Regions from separate parts of the Paenibacillus barengoltzii G22 genome, predicted to be linked through region 1. Evidence: riboswitches for the same ligand, from Rfam matches in the RefSeq annotation. Region 1 holds a riboswitch; the other holds the start of a gene.

Region 1 (3,408 bases):
CACGGATAAGTAAACGGAGGCAGCCAAGGCAAGCAACGCTTGGTTGGAGCAGATGTTCGAGGTCGCTTTTTCGCGGCGAATATGCTGCTCGCGGGCTTGCAGGGTCAGGACGAACCCGCGCTTGCCATTGCGATCGGTGGTCTGCCCAACGATCCGGCCAGGGATCCGGCGCATATACGTTTCAGATACGGCAAAGAAGCCGCAGGTTGGACCGCCAAAGGAGGGGGCCAGCCCCAAAGGCTGGGCGTCACCAACGACGATATCGGCACCAAGCTTCCCTGGCGCTTCCAGCAGGCCCAGAGCGAGCGGATTACTGCTGACGATCAGCAAGCTCCCTTGGGCATGAGCTAGTTCGCCAATGGCTCGAAGATCTTCCAGGGAGCCAAAGAAATTCGGGTTTTGGATCAAGACAGCTGCGGTGTCCTTAGTGATGGCCGCAGTAAGTGCCTCGCGATCGGTCACACCTTGTTCCCAACCAACCTCAACGATCTCCAGGTTCAAGCCGTGGGCGTAAGTGGCGAGCACCTCGCGTGCTTCCGGATGGACGGTGCGGGAGACGACCAGCTGTTTGCGTCTGGTAGCCGCTGCGGCTAGGTTGCCAGCTTCCGCTAATGCGGTGGCTCCGTCGTACATGCTCGCATTAGCGACCTTAAGGCCAGTCAGCTCGCAGATGTACGACTGGAATTCAAATATTGCCTGCAGCTCGCCTTGGCTGATTTCCGGTTGATAGGGTGTGTACGCGGTATAAAATTCCGATCGCGACACGACGTGTTGAATGACGGAAGGGATGTGATGATCATAAATTCCGGCACCTAGAAAGCTGGTATACCGGTCGGTGTCGGCGTTGCGCCCGGCCAGTTCGGATAAGTGCCGGATCAGCGCGTATTCGTCTAGACGGGGAGATACCGGGAGTTCCCCTTGAAAGCGAATGTTCTCCGGGATGTCCTTGAACAGTTCCTGGACGGAGCTTACGCCGATCGTTTGCAGCATCTCCGCTTGATCTTGTTCGGTTAATGGTAAATAGCGATGTTTAAGCATCTGGTTTCGTGTTCTCCTTTCACCGCTTGGCGGCAGGGTTTTGGCGATAGAACGGCAACGGGACGACCTTGGCCTTCAGCCGCTTGCCACGGATGTCGACCTCTACGATCGTGTCGGGGTCGGCATAACGGGTGGAGAGGATCGCCATTCCGAGGTTTCTTTTCAGCGTTGGCGATTGCGTACCTGTCGTGACTTCTCCGATTGGTTCCTCTGATCCTTCGGCAAACACCTGGTAATGGGTGCGCGGAATCCCGCGGTCGATCATCTCCAGGCCAACGAGCCGGCGAGGAAGGCCTTGATCCCGCTGCTTGATCAACACATCGCGGCCGATGAAGTCGTCATTTTCCAGCTTCACGAATCGGTTTAAGCCTGCTTCGAGCGGGGTGATCTCAGGGCCCAGCTCCTGACCATACAGCGGCAGGCAAGCTTCAAAGCGCAACGTATCTCTGGCGCCCAGCCCGGCCGGGAGAAGGCCCTGGCTCTCCCCGGCTTTCATCACGACGTCCCAAAGCGCTTGTGCCTGCTCGGCCGCGACATACAACTCGAACCCATCCTCACCGGTATAACCGGTTCTGGACAGCAAGGCGGGGATGCCGGCAATCCGCGCTTCCCGAATAAACGTGAACGGACGCAACGCTCCAGGATCCTCCCCTTCGCAAAGAGGGGAGAGGAGGGAGGCGGCCAGCGGCCCTTGCACGGCAAGCAACGCTGTCTCGTCAGAGGCATTCCGCATGGTTACTCCTTCAGCGGGAAGGTGCTGCTGCAGCCAGTCCCAGTCTTTGTCAATATTCGAGGCATTGACCACCAGCATGTACTTGCCTTCTTCCAGATGATAGATCAACAGATCATCCACCACACCGCCATTGGGATAGCAGAGCAAGGTGTATTGGGCTTTTCCCGGTTGAAGCAGGGTCACATCGTTAGTGGTCATGTGTTGCAGAAAGCGTTCCGCCTCAGGACCCTCCACGTAAAATTCACCCATATGCGATACGTCAAACAGACCGGCGCGCTCGCGCACGGCTTCATGCTCTTTCTGGATGCCGCTGAACTGCACCGGCAGCTCCCAACCGCCGAAATCGATACAGCGGACTCCTTCATAACGCGCATATCCGGGATAGAGCGGCGTACGCCGCAAAGCGGATTCGGACATTACCATCACCTCGTAAGGGCCGGATCGGCCAATTTTTGAGAACAGCAAAAAAAGGACAGGCCAAAGAAAACCCGCTAACCTGCATAGAGAGGTCTAACGGTTCTTCCAGGCTCTGTCCTTTGTACCTGAGAGTTACCCTGCTTAGAGCTCAATGCTCGCGCAGGTTTCCCCTTGGGTGATTCACGTAACGCATACCTCTACGTGAATGCTCTCCAGAGTTGCGTCCGGCAGAGGTCCTTTTGCCTGAGAGATTCACCGCTTCGCGGCTTGCTCCTTCGGCGTTACAATCCCGTAATTGTAATCTCTCCCCCTGCCATCAACCGCAGCTTACACATCTCATTAATACTCAAAATCTGTCTAGATGTCAATAAAGTTATCATAATAATTTTAATTAATTTCGTTTACTGGAAAAGGCTACGCTTACATTTTACTAGACTCTATCAAATGTGTTAATAATATTGACATGAGAGCTAGGTTTGGAATAATCTGAACGAGGGAAATACGCAGATGAATCTTCCACAAAGTTTAAGGTACGCTAGATCATCCGAAAGAGGAGGAGCAAGCTTTGGCTAGTGAGATCAGGGAAAACGTGTTGTACAGCGATGAGCATGAATGGGTGCTTGATTTGGGGGATGGGACGGTGAAGATCGGCATCTCCGACGTAGCCCAACATCGGCTGGGCGACATTGTGTTCGTGGAGCTGCCCGAACCGGGGCAGGAATTCGAAGCGCAGGAAGGCATCGGAACGATCGAATCCGTGAAGACGGTGGCCGATTTGTTTACGCCGGTCAGCGGGACGGTGCTGGCGGTGAACCGGGAGCTGGACACCGCGCCGGAGCTCGTCAATGAAGAGCCCTACGATGGGGGCTGGATGGTCCATATTCGTTTGAAGGAGGACGCTAACGTCGCGTTGGCGAACTTGATGGACGCGAAGGCGTATGCGGAATTTATCGAGAGATAAATCAAGATCTTAGGCAAATGTAAAAAACTCGCGGTCAGCGTAATTGCGGGAGCTGCTGATGGTAGTTTAATCACTCCGCTTATCGCTTGTCGCGAGTTTTTTTTTAGGCATGATGCCCTTTGGGAGGCAACAGCAGGGAACGGTACAGCGCTTCAAACATAAACTCCAGCGCTTCCAGATGGCGCTTCGCCTCAGCGATGTTGGTTCCCCAGACATAGACCCCGTGATTTTGCAGCAGCAACGCCGGCACACGGGTATC
Region 2 (3,408 bases), on a different contig from region 1:
TGCTCATCCTCCCATCCGAAGCGCTCTTGGGCGCTGACGAACACGCCAGGGATGATGCCGCAGGAGCCCGCCGTCGGCGTAGCGACGATGCGCCCCATCGAGGCGTTCACCTCGGAGACGGCCAGCGCATAAGCCATGGCCTGACATGCGATGTCACCAACCGAAGCCTCACTGCGATTGCGGTAGGCTTCGACCCTTTTGGCATCGCCGCCAGTCAGCCCGCTTGTGGAGACGATGTCCTCGGTCAGCCCTTTATGTACCGCCGTTTTCATGATTTGGTAGTACTCGTTCATGGCAGCCACAATTTCTTCCTCCGTTTGCCCGCTCTCTTCCACCTGATCCTGAATCATGATGCTGGAGATCGTCTTGGATTCCCGTTCACAAAGTTCAACCAGCTCACGCAAATTTTTAAAACGCATCGTGCTCCCTCCTCGTTTTACTTCGTCAGATCAATGTAGGACACTTGGCTGACATGCTCCAACGCACGGATCGCCTCCACTAATTCCGGCGGAATGGACGAGTCGGCCTCCACAACCGTCAGCGCCTCGGCAGTCCGCCCTTTCCGATCGGTAATAATGTAGCCGATATTCACATTCTCCCGGCTGAACAAAGCCGTAATTCCTGCCAACACTCCTTGTCGGTCCGCGTGGGAGATGACCAGCGTTGGCAGCTCGCCTGAGCATTTCACCTCAAAACCGTTAATATTGCGAATAACGATGGTCCCTCCGCCGATGGATGCCCCCATGACCTCGATAGAACTTCCGTCTTGGCAGGTCAGTTTTATTTTTACCGTATTCGGATGAGCCCCAGGCAGGACTCCAGTGGTAAACACCACTTCAATCCCCTGCTGTTCAGCATTCTGTATCGACTGGCGGATTCGCTCATCGTCCGTTCGGTAATCCAGTATGCCGCCAACGATGGCCAGATCGGTTCCGTGTCCACTGTACGTCTCAGCAAAGGAGCCGTAAAAGCAAATCTCCGCCTTGACCGGCGCGGTTCCGAGCAGCTGACGGGCAAATCGTCCAATCCGTACAGCACCGGCCGTATGTGAACTGGAAGGCCCAATCATCGCTGGACCAATAATTGAAAATACGCTTTTAAATCGCATCGCTACATCTCCCCATCATTTTTATATGACGAAAAAGAGACAGAACAAAAAGGCTGCTGCCTTTCGCTCTGTCCCCGTTACCTGAAAGTTTAATGGTCCCGGTCCAAACCTAACATCCGAGATCCATGTACCTCTTGGGTGGCTGTTCGCTCTCTCCAGAGTGGCGTCCGATCATGGTCCTTGTACCTGAGAGATTCGGCTGCCGGCTGCAGGACCGACCCTTGCTCCTTCGGTGCCGCTAAGCCGGTTCCCTCTTCGGTTCAGCCCGCGGACTCTCCCATCATCCTCATTCGCCAATATGAATTTGTGCTTAATGTAAACCGAAGTTAGCAAGATGTCAAGATAACTCACATAAAATCCGATAATTTGCATCAAATTCTAGTTATTTTTTCCTATTTTTATGAGAAAATATGTATATTTTACACATCCAGCCACTTGTACGCCTGATTTTGCAGATATATACTGTCCGTAACAACCCCAGATATTACCTTATTTTATGAAATGTTGAGAAATAAGGTTCATTCCATGTTAACTTTTCTTCACACTATGACCCCTGCTAACCTAACGATTCACTCCACACCATTGGTTTCAACTCACATCTTCCATGGTTTACTACGCCTGATTCCACTATTTTACATAAAGGAGGTGATGTAACCAAGAGGCAATTGATTCATTTTTTGTCAGTCGTCATGCGTCCGGACTCAGCTCTTGTTACTCCGGACGACCGTCACAGGATGAATGTTGGGCTTAAAACTTAATCAAAGGGAGTGAAGAAGTTGATAAGTCTCAAGAGATTTCGCAAACCTTTCTCGCTTGGCATGTCGATCCTTCTTGCGTTAACTCTCGTTCCCGTCGCTTCCGCCAGCAGCAGCAGCGTATCGGGACAAAGCAGCTTGAGATCGTCCGCGCCCCAAGTGGCCGAAGCCAAAATCGACGCTAAATTGCAGTCCCAGTTTAAGCAAGACGACTTCGTCACCTACCTCGTCAAACTCAAGGAGCAGACCGATACCAACTCGGTCGCCAAGCTGGCTCTTCAGAAAGCCCAGCTGGAGAAATCGACTCCTTCCGCCGCGAAGCTGTCCGTACGGACTTCCGTTGTCAGCGCTTTGCGCGAAACGGCCTCCCGCACCCAATATAAGCTGGAGGAATACTTGCGGAAAGCCCAGCAATCCGGAGAGGTGAAAGACTACAAAAGCTACTTTATCGTAAATGCCATGGCCGTGACAAGCTCCAAAGAAGTGCTGGAGCGAATCGCCCTTTTCCCCGAAGTGGAGAAAATTCTGCCGAATGAAGAACGACATCTGCAAAAGGTTGAAATCGATAAAGATGCGGCTGTAGAGCCTGCCGTAAAGATGCCTGCTGTGAAACCGGCCGACGAGGTCTCCACTTCACTGGGCGATTCAAAGCAAGCGACCAAGGACGTTAACCCAAGCAGCGTTGAATGGAATATTGCCCAAATCAACGCCCCTGAGGTGTGGAACATGGGCATCGATGGCACCGGCATCGTGGTCGCCAACCTCGATACCGGCGTGGATTACAACCACCCGGCCTTAAGAAGCAAATGGCGCGGACTGGATGCTTCGGGCAATATCGTGGATCCCGAGCTCAGCTGGTATGATCCGCACAGCCACGCTCCGCTGCCTGCCGATTCCCATGGCCACGGTACGCACACCATGGGAACGATGGTTGGTTCGGAGCCAGACGGCTCGAACCAGATCGGCGTCGCGCCTGGTGCAAAATGGATCGCTGTCCGGATTTTTAATCCTACCACAACGGATGACATCATCCTGGATGGCGGCCAATGGCTGCTCGCGCCAGTGGATGCCGAAGGGAATCTGCATCCGGAGCTCGCTCCTGACGTGGTGAACAACTCCTGGGGAGGCGGTCCCGGCATCGATGAATGGTTCCGCCCGATCGTACAAGCTTGGAGAAGCGCGCAAATCTTCCCTGAGTTCTCGGCGGGCAACACCGATTTTGATAACCCCGGCGGTCCGGGTTCGGTAGCTGCGCCAGCGAACTATCCAGAAGCGTTCGCTACCGGCGCTACGGACATCAACGGGAATTTAGCGGATTTCTCTTTGCGTGGACCTTCCCCTTACGATGAAATTAAACCGGAGGTTTCCGCGCCAGGTGTTAACATTCGTTCCTCTGTTCCTGGCGGAGCTTATCAGGGCGGCTGGAACGGCACCTCGATGGCAGGTCCGCATACGACAGCCATCGCGGCCTTGCTGCTGCAGGCGAACCACTCGCTCACAGTAGACCAGTTGGAAGAAATTCTGACCAGCACGGCTACACCACGT

The links. A riboswitch is a leader RNA that binds a small molecule or an ion and turns the genes downstream of it on or off. The one in region 1 is predicted to bind glycine.
Region 2: linked by a shared signal. The riboswitch ahead of sdaAB (L-serine ammonia-lyase, iron-sulfur-dependent subunit beta) and the one ahead of gcvT (glycine cleavage system aminomethyltransferase GcvT) in region 1 are both predicted to bind glycine.

Annotation. Positions count from the first base shown of each region.
Region 1 covers NZ_KE159652.1:1,373,735-1,377,142, forward strand. Annotated here, with positions in the region: gene gcvPA (aminomethyl-transferring glycine dehydrogenase subunit GcvPA) at 1-1,038, opposite strand, end outside; gene gcvT (glycine cleavage system aminomethyltransferase GcvT) at 1,058-2,188, opposite strand; glycine riboswitch at 2,299-2,406, opposite strand; glycine riboswitch at 2,410-2,508, opposite strand; gene gcvH (glycine cleavage system protein GcvH) at 2,754-3,149, shown strand; gene mtnB (methylthioribulose 1-phosphate dehydratase) at 3,253-3,408, opposite strand, start outside.
Region 2 covers NZ_KE159653.1:1,186,430-1,189,837, forward strand. Annotated here, with positions in the region: gene sdaAA (L-serine ammonia-lyase, iron-sulfur-dependent, subunit alpha) at 1-419, opposite strand, end outside; gene sdaAB (L-serine ammonia-lyase, iron-sulfur-dependent subunit beta) at 437-1,108, opposite strand; glycine riboswitch at 1,273-1,398, opposite strand; gene C812_RS13745 (S8 family serine peptidase) at 1,885-3,408, shown strand, end outside.